Regions from separate parts of the Micromonospora humida genome, predicted to be linked through region 2. Evidence: riboswitches for the same ligand, from Rfam matches in the RefSeq annotation. Region 2 holds a riboswitch; each other region holds the start of a gene.
What was found. Region 2 has a riboswitch for cobalamin ahead of JQX11_RS03605 (peptidase). Riboswitches for the same ligand answer to the same signal wherever they lie in the genome.

Region 1 (7,968 bases), 180 kb from region 2:
ACCCTGGTGGGACCAGGCCCGGGGAGTCAGGTTGGTGCGGGTGACACCGGGGTGGGCCAGCACGCTGATCACCGGCGACCCGGTGGCGCGCAGCCGGCGGTCCAGTTCGATGCCGAAGACGGTGGTGGCGAGCTTGGACCTGCCGTACGCGGTGGAGCCCCGGTAGCCGCGCTCGCCCATCAGGTCGGTGAAGTCCAGGTGTGCGTTGCGGTGGGTGATCGAGCTGAGGCTGACCACCCGGGCCGCCCGCGCCGCGGCCAGGTTGCCCAGCAGCAGGCCGGTCAGCGCGAAGTGGCCCAGCAGGTTGGTGGCGAGGTGCAGCTCGTGGCCGTCCACGCTGGTGCGGCGCGGGCCGAGCAGCACCGCGCCGGCGTTGTTGACCAGCAGGTCGAGCACCGGACGGTCGGCGGCCAGGGCCGCCGCGAACTCCCGTACCGAGGCCAGGGAGGCGAGGTCCAGCTCGCGTACCTCGACGTCGCCGCCCATGCCGTGGGCGGCCCGCCGGCCGGCGGCGGTGTCGCGCACGGCGAGCACGACCCGGGCGCCCCGCCGGGCCAGGGCGGTGGCGGTGACCAGGCCGAGGCCGGAGTTCGCGCCCGTCACGACGGCGGTGCGGCCGTGCTGGTCGGGGATGTGGTCGGCGGTCCAGGTCATCTGCTGCTCCCTGACGGTCGGATCGGACCACCGACGCTAGGGCCCGACCGGGCGGGGCCGGTCGTACCCGGTTGCCTAGGTCCCGCAGACCTACCCACGCCGGTCCGGGCCGCGCCACACTGGCGACATGACCCGTCCGTACGCCCGTGAACTCGGTGACTTCCTGCGTGCCCGGCGCGCCCGGTTGCACCCCCGGGACGTCGGCCTGGAGCCGGGTGGACGACGCCGGGTCACCGGGCTGCGCCGCGAGGAGCTGGCGCTGCTGGCCGGGTTGAGCACCGACTACTACCAGCGGATGGAGCAGGGCCGGGAGGTGCGCCCGTCCGACGACGTGCTGGACGGGCTCGCCGCCGCGCTCGGCCTCGACGACGCGGAACGCCGGCACCTGTTCACCCTGGCCCGCGCCGCCCGCCGGCCGACGCCCGCCCGGGTCGACCACGGCCCGGAGCGGGTGCCGGAGAGCACCAGGCGGCTGCTGCGGGTGCTGGACACCCCGGCGGTGGTGCTCGGCCGGCACCTGGACCTGCTCGCCTGGAACGCGTGGGCGGTGGCGCTGCTCGGCGATCCGGCGGACCACCCGCCGGACCGGCTCAACATGCTGCTGCTGATGTTCGACGAGGCGGCGACCCCGGTGCGGCGCTGCGCGTCCTGGGAGCAGCAGGCCATGGACTACATCGGCATGATGCGCGCCGCCGTGGCCACGGACCCCACCCACCCCCGGGCCACCGCCGTCGTCGGTGAGCTGAGCATCCGCAGCGCCGAGTTCCGGCGGCTGTGGGCCCGGCACGACGTGCGCGGGTCGGTCAGCGGCACCAAGACCTTCCAGGTCCCCGAGGTCGGTGACATCGTCCTGGACTGGGACACCTACCCGCTGCCCGGAAACCCCGGCCCGGTCATGCTGGTCTTCACCGCCGAGCCCGGCAGCGCCGACGCCGACGCGCTGCGGCTGCTGGCGTCACTGCGGGCCACCGGGCGGTCGGATGAGAGTTATCCGACACACCGACGCGACATCTAGTGTTGCCTCTCCCCCATCTACGCCATATATGGTGTGCCACGCAGCTGGTTCGGCCGGGCCCGGTGGTCCGGTCGAGGCAACAGGGAACCCGGTGGAAATCCGGGACTGCCCCGCAGCGGTAAGTGGGAACGACCGCCGTCATCGAGCACTGGACCGCGAGGTCCGGGAAGCGACGGCCAGTAGGCGACCGACCCCGGTCACGCCCACGAGTCCGAAGACCTGCCAGTGCGCCGTGCGCTGCTGCGCGCGGCGGTCGGAGGTCGCGCGGGACGACCGACGCCAGCACCCGGGCCGGCCGCCGTGCCGCGCCCGTCGGCGTCCTCCCGCGTCCCGATGGCCATCGGTGACAGCGAGGAGAGGTCATGACGAGCACAGCGCAGAGCCCACCGTCCGACGTCGACGGCGCGCAGCCACGCCGGCCCGCGATGCGGGTCCGCAAGCGCGACGGCGACACCGAGCCGGTGGACGTCAACCGGATCGTCACGGCCGTCGCCCGGTGGACCACCGACCTGGACGAGGTCGACCCGCTGCGGGTGGCCACCAGGACGATCAGCGGCCTCTACGACGGGGCGACCACGGCCGAGCTGGACAAGCTGTCGATCCAGACGGCGGCGGAGCTGATCGGCACGGAACCGCAGTACTCCCGCCTGGCGGCCCGGCTGCTGGCCGCCTACGTGGACGAGGAGGTACGTGGGCAGGAGGTGACCTCGTTCAGCGAGTCCATCCGGTACGCCCACGGCCTCGGCCTGATCGCCGACGACACCGCCGCGTTCGTGGCCCGGCACGCACGCCAACTCGACGACGCCGTCGACCCGGCCGGTGACCTGCGGTTCGAGTACTTCGGGCTGCGTACGGTGGCCGACCGGTACCTGCTGCGGCACCCGCAGTCGCGGCTGGTGGTGGAGACCCCGCAGTACTGGCTGCTGCGGGTGGCCTGCGGGCTGTCCACCACGCCCGACGAGGCGGTCGGGTTCTACCGGTTGATGTCGTCGCTGGCCTATCTGCCGAGTTCCCCGACGTTGTTCAACTCGGGCACCCGGCACACCCAGATGTCGTCGTGTTTCCTGGTCGACTCGCCGCGCGACGAGCTGGACTCCATCTACGAGCGCTACCACCAGGTGGCGAAGCTGTCGAAGTTCTCCGGCGGCATCGGCATCTCCTTCACGCGGGTGCGCGGCCGGGGGGCGCTGATCCGGGGCACCAACGGCCGGTCGAACGGGATCGTGCCGTTCCTGAAGACCCTCGACGCCGGGGTGGCGGCGGTCAACCAGGGCGGCCGGCGCAAGGGGGCGGCCTGCGTCTACCTGGAACCCTGGCACCCGGACGTCGAGGAGTTCCTGGAGCTGCGGGACAACACCGGTGAGGAGGCCCGGCGCACCCACAATCTCAACCTGGCCAACTGGATCCCCGACGAGTTCATGCGCCGGGTCGAGGCCGACGGCGACTGGTCGCTGATCGACCCGTCGGACGCCCCGGAGCTGCCCGACCTGTACGGCGAGGAGTTCGACGCCGCGTACCGGGTCGCCGAGAAGAAGGCGGTCCGCACGGTGAAGGCCCGGGACCTGTACGGGCGGATGATGCGCACCCTGGCACAGACCGGCAACGGGTGGATGACGTTCAAGGACCCGGCGAACCGGCTGTCCAACCAGACCGGCGTGCCGGGCAACACGATCCACCTGTCCAACCTGTGCACCGAGATCCTGGAGGTCAACAGCGACACCGAGACGGCGGTGTGCAACCTCGGCTCGGTCAACCTCGGCGCGCACCTCACCGCCGACGGCGTCGACTGGGACAGGCTGCGCGCCACGGTCCGTACGGCTGTGGTGTTCCTGGACCGGGTGATCGACATCAACTACTACCCGGCCGAGCAGGCGGCGGCGTCGAACCCGCGCTGGCGGCCCGTCGGGCTGGGGCTGATGGGGCTGCAGGACGCGTTGTTCGCGCTGCGGCTGCCGTTCGACTCGCCCGGTGCCCGGGAGCTGTCCACCCGGGTCCAGGAGGAGATCTTCCTGACCGCTCTGGAGACCTCGACCGGCCTGGCCGAACGGTTCGGCGCGCACCCGGCGTACCCGCAGACCCGGGCGGCCCGGGGTGACCTGCACCCGGACCTGTGGGGGGTCGAGCCCACCCAGACCGCGCGGTGGGCGGCGCTGCGCACCCAGATCGCCGCGCACGGCCTGCGCAACTCGCTGCTGGTGGCGATCGCCCCGACCGCCACGATCGCGTCGATCGCCGGCTGCTACGAGTGCATCGAGCCGCAGGTGTCCAACCTGTTCAAGCGCGAGACCATGTCCGGCGAGTTCCTCCAGATCAACACCTACCTGGTACGCGAGCTGAAGGCGCGCGGCCTGTGGACCTCGGAGATCCGCGACCGGATCAAGCGGGCCGAGGGTTCGGTGCAGGGCATCGTCGACCTGCCCGCCGAGGTGCGGGAGTTGTTCCGGACCGCGTGGGAGCTGCCGCAGCGGGCGCTGATCGACCTGGCCGCCGCGCGGGCGCCGTACGTCGACCAGTCGCAGTCGCTGAACCTGTTCCTCAGCGCGCCGACCATCGGCAAGCTGTCCTCGATGTACCTGTACGCCTGGAAGTCCGGGCTGAAGACCACCTACTACCTGCGGTCGCGTCCGGCGACCCGGATCCAGCAGGCCACCGTCACCGTCGCCCCGGTCGTGGCGGCCGACGCCGAGGCGCTGGCCTGTTCCCTGGAGAACCCCGAGAGCTGCGAGGCGTGCCAGTGACCACCGTCGACGAACCCCGCACCGCCGGGCGGCAGCTGCTGCTCGACCCCGGCATGGACCTCACCCTGCGGCCGATGCGCTACCCGCACTTCTTCGACCGGTTCAAGGACGCCATCCGCAACACCTGGACGGTGGAGGAGGTCGACCTGCACTCCGACCTGGCCGACCTGGAGCGGCTGTCGCCGGCCGAGCGGCACCTGGTGTCCCGGCTGGTGGCGTTCTTCGCCACCGGTGACACGATCGTCGCCAACAACCTGGTGCTCAACCTCTACCAGCACGTCAACTCTCCCGAAGGCCGGCTCTACCTGTCCCGGCAGCTGTTCGAGGAAGCCGTGCACGTGCAGTTCTACCTGAACCTGCTCGACACGTACGTCCCCGACGAGCAGGAACGGTTCGCCGCGTTCGCCGCCATCGAGAACATCCCGTCGATCCGGCGCAAGGCCGAGTTCTGCTTCCGCTGGATCGACTCGGTCTTCGAGCTGCGGGAGCTGCGTACCCGCGCGGACCGGCGGGCGTTCCTGCTGAACCTGATCTGCTTCGCCGCCTGCATCGAGGGGCTTTTCTTCTACGGCGCGTTCGCCTACGTCTACTTCCTGCGGTCCCGGGGCCTGCTCAACGGGTTGGCGTCGGGCACCAACTGGGTTTTCCGCGACGAGTCGATGCACATGGCGTTCGCCTTCGACGTGGTGGAGACCGCCCGGCGGGAGGAGCCGGACCTGTTCGACGCCGACCTGGAACGTCAGGTGACCGAGATGCTCGCCGAGGCCGTCGAGTGCGAGGTGCAGTTCGCCGAGGACCTGCTCGACCAGGGCGTGTCGGGGCTGTCGCTTGCGGACATGCGGACCTACCTGGAACACGTCGCCGACCGGCGGCTCGCCCAGCTCGGCATCGCGCCGCGCTACGGCGCGCAGAACCCGTTCGCGTTCATGGATCTGCAGGACGTGCAGGAGCTGTCGAACTTCTTCGAGCGTCGGGTGTCGGCCTACCAGGTGGGGGTCAGCGGCAGCGTCACCTTCGACGACGACTTCTGACCGGCGCGGCCGGGGCCCGGTCCGGTGGTCACACACCCCCACCGGACCGGGCCTCGGCCGTCCGCTCAGGGGCCGGCGTTGCCGAACACCTCGATTTCGGCGAGGCCGACGTTGACGGTGCTGCCGCCGACCCCGGTGACGGTGAGCTTGACGCTGGTCACCGTCTTCGCCGCCGGGAGGATGACCTCCGTCGGACCGCCGCCGTTGTCCAGGGCACCGACGGCCGTGGAGGTGCCGTCGCTGAACAGCAGGGTGCCGCCGGTGATCTGGTCGTTGGGGTTGGGCCGGTCGTAGAGGACGACCCGGCGGACGGTGCGCGGGCCCGGCCAGCTCAGGGTGAGCTGGGTGCCGACGCCGCCGTAGACGGTCGCCCACTCCCGGGTCTGGTCGTCGGGCCAGCCGGCGACCACCCCGTCGACGGCCTTGGCCGCCGTCTGCCCGCTGCCGGTGTCCTGGCTGGTCGCGGTGACGGTGGCCGTCCGGGCCAGGTTGGGGCCGAGGACCTTGTACTGCCGCTGGAGGAAGGCCGGGTAGTCGTAGCCGGCGCAGGTGGGCAGGCTGGTGCAGGCCCCGTCGTCGTACTGGCCGTAGGCGAAGAAGGCCGCGGACTTGCCGGCGACGTCGGTCGATCCCAGGTTCGCCGGATAGTTCTTGATCTTGTAGTCGTGGTAGCCGGTGAACGTGGGCGAACCGACGTACGCCTACTCGGCGGCCTGGGCGAAGTAGGCCGCGCCGTGGTGGTCGCTGTGGTCACCGTCGCCGAACCCACCCGCGTGGTCCTGGGTGTTGACGGCGGTCGGCTGGTAGGCGGCCATCAGCCCGGCCAGGGTGGTGATCAGGCCGGCCCGGCTGTAGCTGGACGCGCCGGTGCCCAGCGACGTGATCGTGGAGATGCCGTTGAGCCAGAGCTTCTGCAGGCTCTGCGAGCCGGTGTTCGGGTGCCCCGTGCCGCCGGGATAGCCGTCCGGCAGCCGGAGGAAGACCAGCGACACGGTGGGCCGGGCGGTCAGCGTGAAGACCGGGATCGGATGCCCGCTGATCCCGGCGTCCGCCTGGGTCCAACTGTCGGCCACCCCGGCCATCTGGGCGTACGCCGCCCGCGCCCCGGTCTCCCGACCGGTCCAGTAGGTGCTGTCCCGGCCGGCGTCGCCCGCCGTGACGAAGACCGTGCGGACGCAGCGGTTGGCCTGCACGTCGTGCAGCAGGTCCGGACTGAGGAAGAGCAGGTCGTCGTCCTGGTGGGCGACCACGTTCATGATCGCTCCCGCCGGACAGCCCGGCCCGGCCTGGGCTGCCGGCGGGCCGGCCAGGGTCGCCGCCGCACAGGCGGCCACCACCGGAACGGCAAGCGACCACCGGGCCGGACGACGGCGAAATGTTCGCAGCATGAAGTGACGCACAGTTACCTCCCCGTAGCAGTAGCGTGCGTCCCCTTTCTACCATGCACGAGCGTCTATCTCTGCCCCGTCGGTGGGCATCACGGCGGGCCGGATCACTGCGGGGGTCCGGCCTCGGTGAGCCGCCCGTCGGCCAGCCGGAGCCACCGGTCCACGGCGATCCCGGCCAGGAACCGGTCGTCGTGACTGACCACCACGAATGCCCCCCGGTACGCCAGCAGCGCGCTCTCCAACTGGGCCACGCTGACCAGGTCAAGGTTGTTGGTGGGCTCGTCGAGCAGCAGCAGGTGCGGTGCCGGTTCGGCGAAGAGCAGGCAGGCCAGGGTGGCGCGCAGCAGCTCACCGCCGGAGAGCACCCCCGCCGGCAGGTGGACGCGGGCACCCCGGAACAGGAACCGGGCCAGCAGGTTCAGCCGCTCCGCCCCGGTCCGCGCCGGGGCGAACCCGGCGAGGTTCTCCGCGACCGTCCGGGTCGGATCGAGCAGGTCGAGGCGCTGCGACAGGTACGCCACCCGCCCCGACGCCCGCGCGACGGTGCCCGCCTCCGGCTCCTGCCGGCCGCCGACCAGCCGCAGCAGCGTCGACTTGCCCGCACCGTTGGGCCCCGTCAGGGCGATCCGTTCGGGACCCCGGATGGTCAGGTCGACCCCGTCACCGGCGAAGACCGGCCGGCCCGCGTAGCCGGCCCGCATCCCGTGGCCGGCGAAGACGGTGCGACCGGCGGGCACCGTGGTGTCGGGCAGGTCCAGGACGAGCTGGTCGTCGCGGCGGGCCGCCTCACCGGCCTGGTCCAGCCGGGCCTGGGCATCGGCGACCCGGGCGGTGTGCACGTCGTCGGCCCGGCCCGCCGACACCTGCGCGTCCCGCTTGAGGTTGCCGGCGACGATCCGGGGCAGCCCCGCGTCGGACAGGTTCCGGGCGGCGGTCGAGGCCCGGCGGGCCGCCCGCTCGCGGGCCTGCTGGAGTTCCCGCCTCTGCCGCTTCACGTCCTGCTCGGCCTGACGCACCTGCCGCTCGGCGACCTCCCGCTCGGCCCGTACCACCTGCTCGTAGTGGGTGAAGTTGCCGCCGTAGAAGCGGATCCCGCCGTGGTCGAGGGCGGCGATGCGGTCCATCTCGTCCAGCAGCACACG
Region 2 (7,968 bases):
TCGGGCCGACCAGAAGGTGTACCTGGACTGGGCGGTCGGCGCGTTCCGGCTGGCCACCGGCGGCGTCGCCGACGACACCCAGATACACACCCACCTGTGCTACAGCGAGTTCGGTGAGGTGATCACCGCCATCGACGCGCTCGACGCGGACGTCACCAGCATCGAGGCGTCGCGTTCGAAGATGGAGATCCTCGACGACCTTGCCGCGATCGGCTATCGCCGGGGGGTCGGCCCCGGGGTGTGGGACATCCACTCGCCCCGCGTCCCACCGCACCACGAGGTGGTCGACGCGCTCCGTCGGGCCGTTGCGGCCGTGCCCGCCCGACGGCTGTGGGTCAACCCGGACTGTGGTCTGAAGACCCGCACCTATGCCGAGGTCGAGGCGTCCCTCCGACACCTCGTCGCGGCTGCCGCCGAGGTCCGCGCGAGCTGAACGGGCCGGTCCGGGCGGACTCCCCCTGGGGTCCGCCCGGAGCGGATGAGTCGTTCGCGCGAACCCCATGCCCGGCAGGATCGGGCGGCCCAGGATGATGCCGTCGCGTGCCGGGCGGCGTCCGGGTGGGTGTCGCGGTGGTTCATGGCGTCGGTGTGGGCGAGCCCTGCGGTCGCGGGATCCGCTGGGCATCTAGCAGGTCACGGATCCGGCTGTCGGCGTCGCGGTGGGTCGCACAGCACTGCGGCGTCGAGTCGACGATGCGCCGGATGTCGGCCAGCAGTGTGCTCAGGGTGTTCACCTGGTCGGTCAGGCTGCGGTTTCGCGCTTCGCGTGCGCCGAGTTGCCGTCGCGTGGAGGCGAGACGTTCGTAGTCCGCTGCCGGGAGGACGACGACATCTTCGTCATCGATTCTGATGCGACGTGGTGCGGCGGGCCTAGTCACTGGCCGTTCCGTTCGGCTGGCATGCCGACGGTGCCGGGGGTCACGGCACCGTACGTTGACGGACGGGGTCGTTGTGCTGGTGGCGCTTGCATCGGGGTCTCCTTGTGCCGAGTCGTCGAACTCGGCTGGGAGCGGTGCGGTCGCAGGCAGCACCGGATGTCGTGCTGTCGGCGATGGTCGACCCGCCCTCGAAGGTCGCCGAGCTCTCCGCGTGCGGGTGCACGTGGGCAGCGGGCAGGTCTTCGGACTCGTGGGCGTCGTGCTCAGGCCTACCGGCCGTCGCTTCCCAGGCCGTGCGGGCCCAGTGCTGATGACGGCGGTCGTTCCCACTCACCGCTGCGGGGCAGTCCCGGTCTCGCACCGGGTTCCCTCTTGCGCCGCCACGTGGTGGCGTGGCGGACCGACTGCGGTGTCACGATATCGCGTCGGGTCCCGATGCGGCGGTGCTTCGGGCCGCGGCGTTGCGCACCGGGGGCGATGCGGTGAGTCAATGTGCCGGTGCTGACCGCATTCGTGTCGGCTGGTGGGGGTACGGCGCTTGTCGTCCGTAGAGGACGCCGCAACGCCGGTTATCACCAAGCGTGTTCGCGCGATGGCGCATTGACATCCACTGTCGAGGGCGATCAGACTGTCGCGACAACTCCATCAACGTGTGTGCGTGGGGGAAGTCCGGTCGAAGTCCGGCGCTGGCCCGCAACGGTAGGTCGTCGAGGTGGCAGACACCCCTGACGGCGAGCCCGAATACCCGCCGCACGCGTGGTTTTCCGTTCCCCACCCGTCGTGGCCCACGGGTCGGAGGCCGGTCGATCCTGCCTGCCGGTGGCGATCGTCCGGGTTCTGACGACCGCCGGGCCGGAAAGGCGCTTCCGATGGTCGTCCGCCTGAGCCGGCACCGCCTGCTCGCCCTGTTCTGCGGCGTACTCGCCGCTCTCACCCTCGCCACACCTGCGACCGCCGCACCCGCGCACCCCGGCGTCGACCGGGCCGGGGCCGCCGCCGGCTGGCTCGCGCGGCAACTCGTCGACGGTGAACGATTCGAGGTGGTCTTCGACGGCGTCGCCTACCCCGACCAGGGGTTGACCCTCGACACGGTGTTCGCCTTCGCCGCCGCCGGTGTCGCCGACGACTTCGGCGCGCAGGCACTGGACTGGGTCACCCGACCGGACATCCGCGACGGTTACGTCGGTGACGGCGGCACCGAGGCGTACGCCGGTGCGACCGCGAAGCTCGCCCTCGCCGTGCAGGTTCGCGGGGGCGACCCGACCGACGTCGGCGGTGTCGACCTGATCGCCCGGTTGCGGGGCCTGGAATCGCCCAGTGGCCGGTTCACCGACCGGTCCGCGTACGGCAACTACAGCAATGCGTTCAGCCAGTCCTTCGCGATCCTCGCCCTGGACCGCACGGCGCACGGTGTGCCCGCGACCGCCGCCATCTGGCTGGCCGGGACCCGCTGCCCGGACGGCGGATACCCGCTGCTGCCCGCTCAGCCGGTGTGTACCTCCGATGTGGACGCCACCGCACTGGCGGTGCAGGCGCTCCAGGCGGCGGGCCGCCCAGCCGACGCTGCCGCCGGGCTGCACTGGCTGGTGTCGGTGCAGGGCGCCAACGGCAGCTTCGCCGACTCGTCGGGCGTCCCGAACGCCAACAGCACCGGGCTCGCCGCGCAGGCGCTGCGCGCCGGCCACCGGCCGTTGGCCTGGTTGCGGGCACGGGCGTACCTGGTCGGCCTGCAGGTGGGTTGCGGCGCAGCGCCGGCCGACCGGGGCGCGGTCGACTTCGACGGCGGCACCTTCGACCCGGCCACCGCCACCCGCGCCACCGGCCAGGCCGTCCTGGGCCTGACCGGCGACGGCTACGCCACGCTCTCCGCTGCGGCCGCCGGTTCCGGCGCACCGGTCCTCACCTGTCCATGACCTGTCGCGCCGACCTGAACCCGGGAGGACACGTGTTCCGTCTCCAATCCATCGTCCGCGTGCGGCTGGCCGGGCTGGTGGCCGCTGCCGTCGCCGCCGTCGCCCTGACCGCCGTGGAGCCCGCGCCGCAGGCGGCGCACGCCGCCGCCTGCACCGGCACCACAGGGGTCACCGTCGTGGTCGACTTCGCCGCGCTCGGCGGGGGCGTGCAGGTCGCGTGTGCCCTGGGCGACCCGGCCACCGGGGTGGCCGCCCTGCAGGGGGCCGGTTTCACGGTGACCGGCACCTCGCGCTGGGGTCTGGCGTTCGTCTGCCGGATCAACGGCAAGCCCACCTCCGCGACCGAGCCGTGTGTCAACACGCCGCCGGCGACCGCCTACTGGTCGTACTGGCATGCCCCGGCGGGCGGGTCGTGGTCCTACAGTTCCTCGGGCGCGAGCAGCTACAACCCGGCTCCGGGCAGTGTCGAGGGCTGGTCGTTCGGGGCGGGCGCAGCGCCGAGCATCGCTGTTCCCTGATCCTGACGGCATCCCTGCTGTGACCGGCGCGTCGGCTGTCGGCGGCCGCCCTGGCGTCCTGCGACGCCAGGGCGGTACCGTGTCGGCATCCGGTGCGCCGGGTACACAACTGCATACGTCCCGTGTGGGGGGAAGCCGGTAGAAGCCGGCGCTGACCCGCAACCGTGAGCGAGGGGTCCTCTCGCGAGCCGGAATGCCCCGCCCGGGACGAGCGGCTTCCACTGTCGAGGTCTACAGGGTGAGGTCCGGGCTGCCGTCGACGGTCCGTTCACCCCGCTCACCGCAGCATGCGGAGCGGGGTGACGTGCCCGGGGGTGTGTTCCGGAGGCCTCACCGACCGCTCTGCGAAAGGCAATCCCATGCTTTTGTCCCGGCGTCTCGCCACCGGCCTCAGCGCGATCGTGGCGACGACCGTCGTCACGGCCGCGGTGCCCCTGGCCGGGGTGGCCGCACCCGCCCCGGCTGATGCCGCCGCCGCGCGTGACGCCACCTCGTGGTTGGCCGGTGAGTTCACCGACGGCACGCTGCCTGGGCCGTTCGGTGGTCAGGACTGGGGTCTGACCATCGACGGCATCATCGCGATGTCCGCCACCAGCGGGTCCGCGCCGACGCGTCAGGCGGCGACCGGGCAGGTCGCGGCGCACGTCCGGTCCTACAACAGCTACGACGACTGGGGCATCGAGGGGTTCACCGACGGCGGGGCGACCGCGAAGCTGCTCTACGTCGCGTCCGCCGCCGGCGCCGACCCCACCGACTTCGGCGGGTACGACCTGCGGGCGGTGACGCTGTCCCTGCTGGCCGGGGCGGACGCCGGTCACCAGCGGGGACGGATCACCAGTCGCACCACGGCCGACAGTGGACCGGACGCCAGCAACACCTTCGACCAGTCCTTCGCGGTGCTGGGTCTGGCCCGCAGCGGTGACCTGCCGCAGGACACCGTCGACTTCCTCGTCCGGCAGCAGTGCGCCGCCGGCGGCTTCCGGCTCTACCCGGACACCGCGGACGGCCCGTCGCCGTCCTGCGACGAGCAGCCGGGCGCGACCCTCGACGTCGATTCCACGGCGATGGCCGTGCAGGCGTTGCTGGCTGCCGCTGACTCCGGTGCCGCCGGCGCTTCCGACGCCGCCCGCCGGGGCGCGGACTGGTTGGCGGGTCAGCAGCACGCCGACGGTTCGTTCGGCGGTTCCGGCCCGACCACCGGCGCGAACTCCAACAGCACCGGGCTGGCCGGGCAGGCGCTCGCCGCTGCCGGCCGGGACAGCCAGGCTGCACGGGCCGCACACGCTGTGACGCAGTTGCAGCTCACGGCGGCGAACGGTGGTGCTGCCGTCGGCGACGCGGGCGCGATAGCCTACCACGCCGAATCGTTCACCGGCGCTGTCTCGACGGGGATCGCGGACACCGACCGGGACCAGTGGCGCAGGGCCACCGCGCAGGCCCTGCTCGGGCTCGCCCAGGTGCCGCTGGGCCGCATCGGTCTCGACCTGCCGCCGACGTCGCCGACGCCCACGCCGACCGGCACCGCGACTCCCACACCGACCATGTCCCCCACCCCGACGGTCGCACCGACACCGACGGTGACCGGCACGGCCGGGCCGAGCCCGAGCGCCACCGGCAGCCCGGCGACGCCCTCCCCCACCATGTCACCGACCGGCACCGCCGCACCGAGCACCACCCCGGCGGCTCCCGCGCTGCCCGGCCTCCCCACCACCGGTGCGGCGATCATCGGGTACGTGCTGGTCGCGCTGCTGCTGATCGGCGGCGGTGTGGTGCTGTTGGTGCTCGGACGTCGACGGCGGGCGCAATGAGCCGCCGGGCCGCTCATGCCGCGACGGTCGTCGTGCTCACTGCGGTGAGCAGCGTCTCCTGGCCGGGCAGCCCGGCGGCGGCTGCCGGGTCGACCGGCTACTGCCCGGATGCCTCCGGGGTCACCGTCGTGGTCGACTTCAACGAGTTGGGCGGAGGCACGGTGGTGCGCTGCGCCTCCGGAACCCAGGCCACCGGTCTCGCGGCGCTCAAGAACGCCGGCTTCGAGATCACCGGCACGCTGCGCTGGGGTGAGGGTTTCATCTGCCGGATCGACGGCAAGCCGTCGGCTGCCTCGGAGAAATGCGTGGACACCCCGCCGGCCAGCGCCTACTGGTCGTACTGGCATGCCGCGAACGGGGGTGGTTGGGCGTACAGCGACAAGGGTGTCCTCAACCGCAAGCCGCCGGCCGGCAGCTTCGAGGGTTGGTCCTTCTCGCTCAACCGCAACGCCAGCGACGCCCCCAGGCCGAAAGTCACGCCGAAACGGCCGGCTCCCACACCTCCTCCTCCACCTACATCGCCGCCACCTGCGGTCGGTGGCGGGCCGGCAACGCCACCGCCGGCCGCAGGTGGTGGCCCGGTCGTGCCATCGGCCGGCGGGCCCGGTCGGACCACGACCGTCCCTCCTGCCGGCACCCCGGGTGCCACCCCGGTAGGCACGGCGTCAGCCAGTGTGGCGGCGGCACCCCCGACGGCGGTGCCGACGACGACGCCCGGTGGTGTCACCGGCTCGTCGGGCGGTACGGCAAGCGAGCCGGCGGTGACCGAGGTCGCCGCCTCCGGCAGCGGCCACGGCGGGCTGCCGCTGGGCACGATCGCCGGGGCACTGCTGCTGGCCGCGCTCGCCGTCGGCGGCGTGGTCACCGCCCGCCGACGCCGCGCCGCCGACCCCGATGACTGAACATCGGGACGGGGTTGACGCGGCTGCGGCCGCCCCGGGGCGCGGACCGCGCCGCTGGTCGGCCGCCCGGCTGCCGCGGGGGTTGCATCCGGGCGCGTGGTGGTTGTGGGCACTCGGTCTGGCCACAGCAGCCAGCCACACCACCAATCCGTTGCTGTTGGCGCTGCTCGTCGCCGTCGCCGCGCTGACGGTGCTACGGCGACGCACCGATGCTCCATGGGCGCTGGCGTTCCGGATGTACCTCGTCCTCGGCGCGGTGATCATCACGATGCGGGTGGTGTTCCGGATCGTCTTCGGTGGCGGGCAGGGCGAGCACCTGCTGGTGTCGCTGCCGGAGATCCCGCTGCCCGAGTGGGCGGCGGGCATCCGGTTGTTCGGGCCGGTCGCCGTCGAGCAGGTCCTCGGCGGCTTCTACGACGGGCTGCGGCTGGCCACGATGCTGGTCTGCCTCGGCGCCGCCAACGCGCTGGCCAACCCGAAACGGCTCCTCAAGGCGGTGCCCGGGGCACTGTATGCGGTGGGCACCGCCGTGGTGGTGGCGCTGTCGGTCGCGCCGCAACTGGTGGAGAGCGTGCTGCGGGTACGTCGGGCGCGTCGGCTGCGCGGCGCGACCGGTCGGGGCATGCGTGCGCTGCGGGGGATCGCCCTGCCGGTGCTGGCCGATGCCCTGGACCGGTCGTTGGCGCTGGCGGCGGCGATGGACTCGCGCGGCTACGGCCGCACCGCGGCGGTGCCGGCCGGTCAGCGCGCCGCGACGGGAGCCCTGGTGCTCGGTGGGCTGGTCGGTGTCTGCGCCGGCACATACGGACTGCTCGACTCCACCGGATCCGGCTACCTGGGTCTGCCGATGCTCCTCACCGGCCTGGTCGTCGCCGTGACCGGAATGCTGTTGGCCGGTCGCCGGGTACGGCGTAGCCGCTACCGACCGGACCGGTGGCGTTCCGCCGAGCTGCTGGTGGCCGGATGTGGCATCGCCGCGGCCGCGTTGACGCTGCTCGCCGGCTCGGTCACCCCGGAGTTGCTCTATCCGCCGGTCAGTCCGCTGACCTGGCCCGAGGTGACGCCGCTGATGCTGCTCGCCGTCACCGCGGCGGCGGGGCCGGCGTGGCTGGCCCCGCCACCAACCGGGTCGCCGTCGACCCGACCACCGACGGCGGGCACATCGGGCAGCGCTGTCGCGGCACCTACCCGTACCGGCGACCCGGCCACGTCCGTACCCGGAGGTCACCCATGATCACCTTCGACCGGGTGACCGTCCGCTACAGCGACGACGGTCCACCGCCGCTGCGTGAGGTGAGCCTGCGGGTCGAGGAGGGCGAACTGTGCCTGGTCGCCGGTCGCACCGGAGCCGGCAAATCGACGCTGCTGCGGGCGATCAACGGGCTGGTGCCGCACTTCACCGGCGGCACCCTGCACGGCAGCGTCACCGTCGACGGTCGGGACACCCGCCGGCACCCGCCCCGCGATCTCGCCGACGTCGTCGGCGTGGTCGGTCAGGACCCGCTGTCCGGCTTCGTCACCGACACCGTCGAAGAAGAGTTGGCGTACGGCATGGAGCAGTTGGCCCTGCCTGCGGCGGTGATGCGTAAGCGGGTGGAGGAGACCCTTGATCTGCTCGGCATCGCCGAGCTGCGGCACCGGCCGCTGCGGACACTGTCGGGTGGGCAGCAGCAGCGGGTCGCGATCGGCGCGGTCCTCACCACCCACCCCCGGGTGCTGGTGCTCGACGAACCCACCTCCGCCCTGGACCCCACAGCCGCCGAGGACGTCCTCGCCGCCGTCACCCGGCTGGTGCACGACCTGGGTGTGACCGTGGTGCTTGCCGAACACCGCCTGGAACGGGTCGTGCAGTACGCCGACCGGCTGCTCTACCTGCCCGGCGACGGCCGGGTGGTCGACGGCGAACCGGCGGCGGTGCTGGCCGGCGTCGACCTCGCGCCGCCGCTGGT
Region 3 (7,968 bases), 750 kb from region 2:
GAGATCCTCCAGGTCGCCCTCGGTGGCCAGGTAGGTCTCCCGGAGGCGGTCCAGGGTGGTGGGGTCGGGGGCGGCCCACAGGCCGCGTTCGGCGGCCTCCAGGAGCCGTTCGGTGATGCCGCGCAGCGCCCACGGGTTGGACCGCTCCAGGAACTCCCGGGTCGCCCCGTCGAACAGGTACGCCTCGGCGAGGCGCTCGTACATCCAGTCGTCGACGACCCCGGCGGTGGCGTCGTAGCCGAACAGGTAGTCCACGGTGGCGGCCAGCTCGAACGCGCCCTTGTAGCCGTGCCGGCGCATCGCGGCGATCCACTTCGGGTTGACCACCCGGGCCCGGAACACCCGCCGGGTCTCCTCGCCGAGGGTGCGGGTGCGCACGTCGTGCGGCATCGCCGAATCGCCCACGTACGCGGCCGGGGCGGCCCCGGTGAGGTGGCGCACCATCGCCACCATCCCGCCGTGGTACTGGAAGTAGTCGTCGGAGTCGACGATGTCGTGCTCGCGGGTGTCCTGGTTCTTCGCCGCCACCGCGATCCGGGCGAAGGACCGTTCCATGTCGGCCCGCGCCTCCCGCCCGTCCAGGCCCCGGCCGTAGGCGTAGCCGCCCCAGACGGCGTACACCTCGGCCAGGTCGGCGTCGGTACGCCAGTTGCGGGCGTCGATCAGCGGCAGCAGCCCCGCCCCGTACGCCCCGGGTTTGGAGCCGAAGATCCGGGCGGTGGCCCGCCGCTCGTCGCCGTGGGTGGCGAGGTCGGCGGCCACGTGCGCGCGCAGGTAGTTGTCCCCGGCCGGCTCGTCGAGGGCGGCGACCAGCCGTACCGCGTCGTCGAGGAGGGCGACGACATGCGGGAACGCGTCGCGGAAGAAGCCGGAGATGCGGACCGTGACGTCGACCCGGGGCCGGCCCAGTTCCGCCACCGGCACCACCTCGACGCCGGTGACCCGCCGCGACCGGTCGTCCCACACCGGCCGGCAGCCGAGCAGGGCCAGCACCTCGGCGATGTCGTCGCCCTGGGTACGCATGGCGCTGGTGCCCCACACGGTCAGCCCGACCGACCGCGGGTACTCCCCGGTGTCGGCGAGGTAGCGGGCGAGCAGCGAGTCGGCCAGCGCGACCCCGACGTCCCAGGCGTTGCGGCTGGGGATCGCCTTCGGGTCGACGGAGTAGAAGTTGCGGCCGGTGGGCAGCACGTTGACCAGCCCCCGGGTGGGCGACCCGGAGGGTCCGGGCGGCACGAACCGGCCGTCGAGCGCGCCGAGGGTGTGGGTGATCTCGTCGGTGGTGCGGTCCAGACGGGGCACCACCTCACGGGCGGCGAACCGCAGCACCTCGGCGGCGTCGGGGCAGGACCCACCGGTCACCTCCGCGACCACCGGGTCGGCTCGGTCCGGATCCCAGCCGAGGGTCTCCATGCCGAGGACGAGCCGCCGGGCCAGCCCCTCGATCAGGTCCACCGCGTCGGCGGCGGTGACCGCCGGCCCGTCCACGACGTCGGTCAACGCCGTCGGCACCGCCACCCGCGCCCCGGGCTCGGCGAGCAGCGCCTGCTCGTCCAGGCCGTAGCCGGCGGCGAGGGCCTGCCGCAGGCCGGGCAGCGCCCGGCTGCCGCCCCACACCTGCGGTGCGCGTAGCACGGCCAGGACGAGGTTGACCCGGGCCTCACCGGTGGGCACCCCGGCCAGGATGTGCAGCCCGTCGCGGATCTGCACGTCCTTGACCTCGCACAGGTAGCCGTCGAGGTGCAGCACGAAGTCGTCGAAGTCGTCGGCGGCGGGCATCGCCTCGGTGTGCAGGTCGTGGTGGAGTTCGGCGGCGCGCACCAACTCCCAGATCTGCCCCCGGACCACCGGCACCTTCGCCGGGTCGAGGGCCTGCACGGTGGCGTACTCGTCCAGCAGCTGTTCGAGTTTCGCCAGTTCGCCGTAGGTCTCGGCGCGGGCCATCGGGGGCACCAGGTGGTCGACCACGACGGCGTGCGCCCGCCGCTTGGCCTGGGTGCCCTCGCCGGGGTCGTTGACGATGAACGGGTAGACCAGCGGCAGGTCACCGAGGACGGCGTCGGGGGCGCAGTCGGCGGCCAGGCCGAGTCCCTTACCGGGCAGCCATTCCAGGGTGCCGTGTTTACCGAGGTGCACCACCGCGTCCGCGCCGAAGCCGCCGTCGGCGACCGGCGCAGCCAGCCACCGGTAGGCGGCCAGATAGTGATGGCTGGGTGGCAGGTCGGGGTCGTGGTAGATGGCGATCGGGTTCTCGCCGAAGCCGCGCGGCGGCTGGATCAGCAGGGTGACATTGCCGAACCGCAGCCCGGCCAGGACGATGTCCCCGTCGTCGGTGTAGAGCTGGCCGGGTGGCTCACCCCAGTGTTCCCGCATCCGGTCCCGCAGGTCGACCGGCACCTGGTCGAACCAGCGCCGGTAGGTGTCCCCCGGCACCCGGGCCTCGGCGGCGGCCAACTGTTCCGGGGTGAGCCACTCGACGTCGTGGCCCCCGGCGGCGATCAACGCGTGGATCAGCGCGTCCCCGTCGGTGGGGGGCGGCGCGTCGCCGAGGTGGTATCCGGCGTCGGCGAGGGCGGCGAGCAGCCGGACCGCCGAGGCGGGGGTGTCCAGGCCGACGGCGTTGCCGACCCGGGAGTGCTTCGTCGGGTAGGAGCTGAGCACGACCGCCACCCGCTTCGTGGCGTTGGGCAGGTGGCGCAGCCGGGCCTGCCGGACGGCGATCCCGGCGACCCGGGCGGCCCGCTCGGCGTCGGCGGCGTAGACCGACAGCCCGTCGGCGTCGATCCGCTTGAACGAGAACGGCACGGTGACGATCCGACCGTCGAACTCGGGGATGGCCACCTGCATGGCCGCGTCCAGCGGGGACAGCCCGGCGTCGCTGGCCGCCCACTGCTCCCGGGTGCTGGTCAGGCAGAGCGCCTGGATCACCGGCACGTCGAGGGCGGCGAGCGCGCCGACGTCCCAGGCGTCCTCGTCGCCCCCGCCGGAGGCGTCGGCGGCGACCGTCCCCCCGGCGGCGAGGACGGTGACGACGAGCGCGTCGCAGCGGGCGAAGAGGTCCAGCGGCCCGTCGCCGGGGGTGAGCCCGCGCAGCGATCCGCAGAAGATCGGCAGCGGTTCGCCGCCGGCCGCGTCGACCGCGTCGGCCAGGGTCTGCACGAAACCGGTGTTGCCGGCCAGCGCGTGCGCCCGGTAGAACACGATCCCCACCGTGGGCCGCCCGCCGCCGTCCTGCCGCCCGGCCGGTCCGGCCACCGGGTCCGCCCCGTCGACCGGGGTGGACGGGCGGTGGTGGTCGAGGATGCCGTAGGGCGGGGTGGGGGTGGGCGGGTCGAAGCCCTCACCGGTGAGCAGGACGGTGTCGGAGAGGAACCGGGCGAGCTGGGCGAGGTTGTCCGCGCCCCCTTCGACCAGGTAGGACAGCGCTTCGGTGGCCACCCCGGAGGCCACCGTGGAGGCCGCCATCAGCTCCGCGTCGGGCACCGCCTCGCCGCCGAGCACGATCGTGGGGACGCCGGAGCCGAGCACCGCCGCGAGGCCGTCCGGCCACGCCTGCCGCCCGCCGAGCAGCCGTACGACGGCCAGGTCGACACCGTCGAGCAGGGCCGGCACGGCGGCCACGTCGACCCGGGTGGGGTTGGCGAGACGGTAGTCGGCGGCGCTGGCGCGGGCGGCGAGCAGATCGGTGTCGGCGGTGGACAGCAGCAGGATGCGCACGTTCGGCTCCGGAGAGTGACGTCCGGCTCGACCACGGGGCCGGGCCGAGCGGGGCGGGAGGGACGCCGGTCAGCGGCGGCGGAGGTCCGACGTACCCCGCCGGCGGCGGGGCACCCGGACCGGCCGTCAGCGGTACGTGGCAGGCCGACCGCCCCGGCGACGGCCGGCGACGGTGGGAGAGGTGGGAGCGCGCGGCGGCGCGGGCTCGACGGTGATGCGGAAATCACCGACCGTGATCGGGTCGGCAGTGACGCTGTGCGTCATCGGGTCCTCCTCGGGTGTCCACGCCCTGGGGTTCTCCGACGGCCGAAGTATCCTGGCTCCCGGATCGACGCTCACCCCCGGCCTTCCAACCGTGCACGCACGGTCGTGACCCACGAGGGGGGATCGCTCCCCGGTGACAGTGGCGGGACCGCGTCGGAATCGCACCGACTTCCTTCACTGCCGTCAGGCCGCGAATGCTGCCACACTCCTCACCCCGAGGTCAACGGCGGCCACCGGCCCCGCGACGGCGCGGAACTGGGCGGCACGGAGCTGATCCGGGCGGCACGGCCCTGGTCGGTCGGGACACCTCTCTCGCACGCTGTCGAGCTGATGATGTCAACGACTCGGGACCGGCACGGCCGACCTGACCGGACGGTTGGCGCGCCGGGTAGGGCCCCCCGACACGCCGGGGCCGGGGCAGCCTGAGGGCGGCGGCCCCGGCCCGGTGCCGCGGGGCCGCCCCCTCCGGTGCCGCAGGCCCTCCGGTCACAGGCCCATCCGGTGCCGCGCCACCCCGGCCACCCCCGACCTGGCGGTACGGGTCGTCCCACCCGGCGGGGCCGATCCGTCGCCGTCATCAGCTCGAAAGGGCCCGCGACGACATACCCCCACACCCCTGCCCCGCAGTGGCAGGCGACCGGGGCGGCCGGCGGTCGCACCCGCCGCCGTGGCCGCACCCCCACGGACCCACATCCCACGGACCCACATCCCACGGGCCGACATCCCACGGGGGCCACCACCCCGCCACGCCGCACGCGCGGCTGCGGGGTCAGCGGAGGCGACGCTCGGGGTGGGCCCGGTTCCAGGCCCGCATCCGCTCCGGGTATCCGGTCTTCGCCGCCTCGTAGAGGGGCACCGCGTGCCGGTGGGCCAGCTTCGCCGCCGTACGTGGGGAGCCGGTACGGCGGCGGATCCACTCCCCGTCGTGCGCGATCGCCACCACCGTGGTGTCGGTGGCGGTCGTCTCGGGTTCGAGATAGAACTCCACCCCCCGGTGGGCGGCCACGAAGTCCGCCAGCGCGGTCAGGTCGTCCCGGGTGGCCTCCCGGTCGAGCTTCGTCGGGATGCCCTCGTCAGCCCGGGTCCGTCGGCTGAACCAGCCCATCTGCCCGTCCTCTCCTCGGCGTCCCTCCAGTGGAGCACCCCCACCTGGAAGGGCGCTGCGAACCCGGTGACAGCCGGCTGAGCGGCCCGTTCACCGCCGGTCGAGGGCGGCCAGTTCGTCGGGGGTGAGTCGCAGCGCGGCGGCCGCGACGTTCTCGGCGAGGTGGGCCGGGTCACCGGTGCCGGGGATGGCCAGTACGTGCGGGCCCTGGTGCAGCGTCCAGGCGAGGCGTACCTGCTGCGGGGTGGCGTCGTGGGCGCGGGCGACGGCGTGTACGGCCGCGCCGTGGTCGGTGCGGGCCCCGCCTTCGCGGTTGCCGCCGGTCAGGGAGAAGAACGGCACGTAGGCGATACCCCGGGCACCACACTCGCGGACCATGGCGTCCTGGTCGCCGCGGTTGTCCAGCGCGTAGTTGTTCTGCACGCAGACCACCGGGGCGATGGTCTGCGCCTCGTCGAGGTGGTCGAGGCGGACGTTGGACAGACCCAGGTGCCGGATCAGGCCGGCGTCGCGCAGCTCGGCCAGCGCGCCGAAGCGTTCGGCCACGGAGTCCGGCGCGGGCCGCTTGACGATCCGCAGGTTGACCAGGTCGAGGTGGTCGCGGCCGAGCCGGCGCAGGTTCTCCTCCACCTGGGCGCGCAGCTGCGCCGGGCTGGCCTCCTCGTGCAGGCCGGTCGTCGGGTCGTCCCGGAAGCCGACCTTGGTGGCGACGACCAGCCCTTCCGGGTACGGGGCGAGCGCGGCGCGGATCAGTTCGGTGGCGTACCTGGCGGGGCCGGTGCCGACCTTCAGGGTGCCGCCCGGCGAGACGTAGAACGCGGCGGTGTCGATGTGGTCGACCCCCAGTTCGACGGCCCGGCGCAGGACGCGCAGCGCCCGGTCCCGGTCGGGGTGGGCGGTGATCCGCATCGAGCCGAAGCCCATCCGGTGCACGGTGCGGTCACCCAGGGTCCAGCGGCCCGCCGCTGCGGCGGTGATCTCGGTTGGCATCCGGCGACCCTAGCCAGCGGCGGTGGCCCGGCGTAACGGCCGCGCACCCGATACCGGCCGGGGCCGACGACTGTTAGATTTTCTGTATCGGGCCGGCGGGTGTCTGCGGCGCGGCACCGGCCGGCGGACGGGTCGCCGGCACCAGGGCCAGGGTCGGAATCAGCAGCACCGGCACCACCAGCAGGGCGTGCAGGATGCCGACGTGGTCGCCGAGCAGACCCAGCAGCGGCGGGCTGGCCAGGAACGACGTGTAGCCGAGCACCGCGACGACGCTGACCCGGGCGGGGGCGCGTTCCTCGTCGTCGGCGGCGGCGCTCATCCCGACCGGGAAGCCGAGCGATGCGCCGAGTCCCCAGAGGACCACCCCGACGACGGCGAGCGGCCCGGAGCCGGCCAGCACCGCCAGCAGGGAGCCGGCGGCGGCCAGCAGGATCGTGCCGATCAGCACCGGTACCCGGCCCCAGCGGTCGATGGCCACGGTGCCGGCGGTCCGGCCGATGGTCATGCCGGCGACGAAGACCCCGAAGACGGCGGCCCCGGCGGCCTCGCTGACCCCGTAGCCGTCGACGAAGGCGACCGCCAGCCAGTCGTTGGCGCTGCCCTCGGTGAACGCCATCACCAGCACCAGCGCGCCGATGAGCAGGGTGCGCGGCTCCCGCCAGGCCGCGAGCAGACCACCCCGGCGGGCCGACGCGGCACCGTCGGCGGTGGAGGCGGGCAGGGCGGGCAGGAAGTTCCGCGCCCCGAGCAGGGTGCCGCCGAGCACCACCGCCGCCAGCACCGCCAGGTGCACGGTGATCGGCACCGCGAGCCGGGCCGCGCCCGCGCCGAGCCCGGCGCCGGCCACCGAGCCGAGGCTCCAAGCGGCGTGGAAGCGGGGCAGGATGGTGCGACCGAGCCGTTTCTCCACCGCCGCGCCCTCGACGTTCATGCCCACGTCGCAGGTGCCGGAGCCGTAGCCGAGGGCGAACAGGCCGACCGCGACGCCGGGCAGCGAGCCGAGCGGGGTGGCGATGCCCACCCCGGCCAGGCCGACCGCCACCAGCACGGTCGAGGCGACGACGGTGCGGGCCGGGCCGAGCCGCTGGGTCACCAGGCCGGCGGTGGTCAGCGCCAGCACCGCGCCCCCGGACATGGCCAGCAGCAGCAGTCCGAGCCGGCCGGCGCTGAGGCCGAGCGCGTCGCGGACCGCCGGGACCCGGGAGAACCAGGTCGCCACGGCGAGGCCGTTGAGGGCGAAGACCACCGCGACTCCGGTACGGGCGGCCCGTACCACCGGGGGTGGGACGGCTCGGTCATCGGTGGCGGTGTTCACGGCGCGCGGTCCTCTTCCCCTGGCGTGGCCCTTCCGGCCCGGCTTTCCCGGTGTGGTCGTTTTCCCGGCCCGGTGTGTCCCGTCCGGGCCCGACGTCCCACCGCTGATCTCACACCGCTTTCGTCACGGCCACAAGCGCGATGTGCCCCTTACCGCAGCGGCGCGGCCGAACGGAGATGGCGCGGCACCGTCATTATTGATCGATTAACTTCAATCAGTGGTGGGCACTGACGGTACGGGGGCACGCGCATCGTGGGGGATTCGTGAAGTTCGGCATACTCGGAACATTTGTGATACTTCCCGGGCAGAACTACTGCATCAATGCTCCCAAGCAACGCAATCTGATGGCGGTCCTGACGGTCAACGGAAATGTGCTCATTCCGGTGGAACGCCTGGCCCGGGAGGTGTGGACCGACGAACCACCCGCCTCGGCCGGCAATCTGATCCGGCAGTACGTCTTCCGCCTCCGGCGCAGTCTGCCCCCGTCGGTGGGGCGGTCCATCATCACCGGCCCGGGTGGATACAAACTGCGGTTGGCACGCGGCGACGTCGACAGCCACCTCTTCGACGCCAACGT

Region 1: linked by a shared signal. The riboswitch ahead of JQX11_RS02825 (ribonucleoside-diphosphate reductase subunit alpha) and the one ahead of JQX11_RS03605 (peptidase) in region 2 are both predicted to bind cobalamin.
Region 3: linked by a shared signal. The riboswitch ahead of cobN (cobaltochelatase subunit CobN) and the one ahead of JQX11_RS03605 (peptidase) in region 2 are both predicted to bind cobalamin.

Annotation. Positions count from the first base shown of each region.
Region 1 is NZ_JAFEUC010000001.1:693,662-701,629, forward strand. Features, by position in the region: gene JQX11_RS02815 (oxidoreductase) at 1-654, opposite strand, end outside; gene JQX11_RS02820 (helix-turn-helix transcriptional regulator) at 782-1,669, shown strand; cobalamin riboswitch at 1,697-1,910, shown strand; gene JQX11_RS02825 (ribonucleoside-diphosphate reductase subunit alpha) at 2,032-4,407, shown strand; gene JQX11_RS02830 (ribonucleotide-diphosphate reductase subunit beta) at 4,461-5,438, shown strand; gene JQX11_RS33680 (DUF7402 domain-containing protein) at 5,504-6,094, opposite strand; gene JQX11_RS02840 (PIG-L family deacetylase) at 6,140-6,694, opposite strand; gene JQX11_RS02845 (ABC-F family ATP-binding cassette domain-containing protein) at 6,931-7,968, opposite strand, start outside.
Region 2 is NZ_JAFEUC010000001.1:878,405-886,372, forward strand. Features, by position in the region: gene metE (5-methyltetrahydropteroyltriglutamate--homocysteine S-methyltransferase) at 1-433, shown strand, start outside; gene JQX11_RS03600 (hypothetical protein) at 576-878, opposite strand; cobalamin riboswitch at 1,095-1,298, opposite strand; cobalamin riboswitch at 1,517-1,645, shown strand; gene JQX11_RS03605 (peptidase) at 1,748-2,791, shown strand; gene JQX11_RS03610 (SCO2322-related protein) at 2,788-3,309, shown strand; gene JQX11_RS03615 (prenyltransferase/squalene oxidase repeat-containing protein) at 3,669-5,117, shown strand; gene JQX11_RS03620 (SCO2322-related protein) at 5,114-6,019, shown strand; gene JQX11_RS03625 (CbiQ family ECF transporter T component) at 6,012-7,253, shown strand; gene JQX11_RS03630 (ABC transporter ATP-binding protein) at 7,250-7,968, shown strand, end outside.
Region 3 is NZ_JAFEUC010000001.1:125,602-133,569, forward strand. Features, by position in the region: gene cobN (cobaltochelatase subunit CobN) at 1-3,717, opposite strand, end outside; cobalamin riboswitch at 4,027-4,156, opposite strand; gene JQX11_RS00580 (hypothetical protein) at 4,751-5,086, opposite strand; gene JQX11_RS00585 (aldo/keto reductase) at 5,177-6,076, opposite strand; gene JQX11_RS00590 (MFS transporter) at 6,150-7,391, opposite strand; gene JQX11_RS00595 (AfsR/SARP family transcriptional regulator) at 7,682-7,968, shown strand, end outside.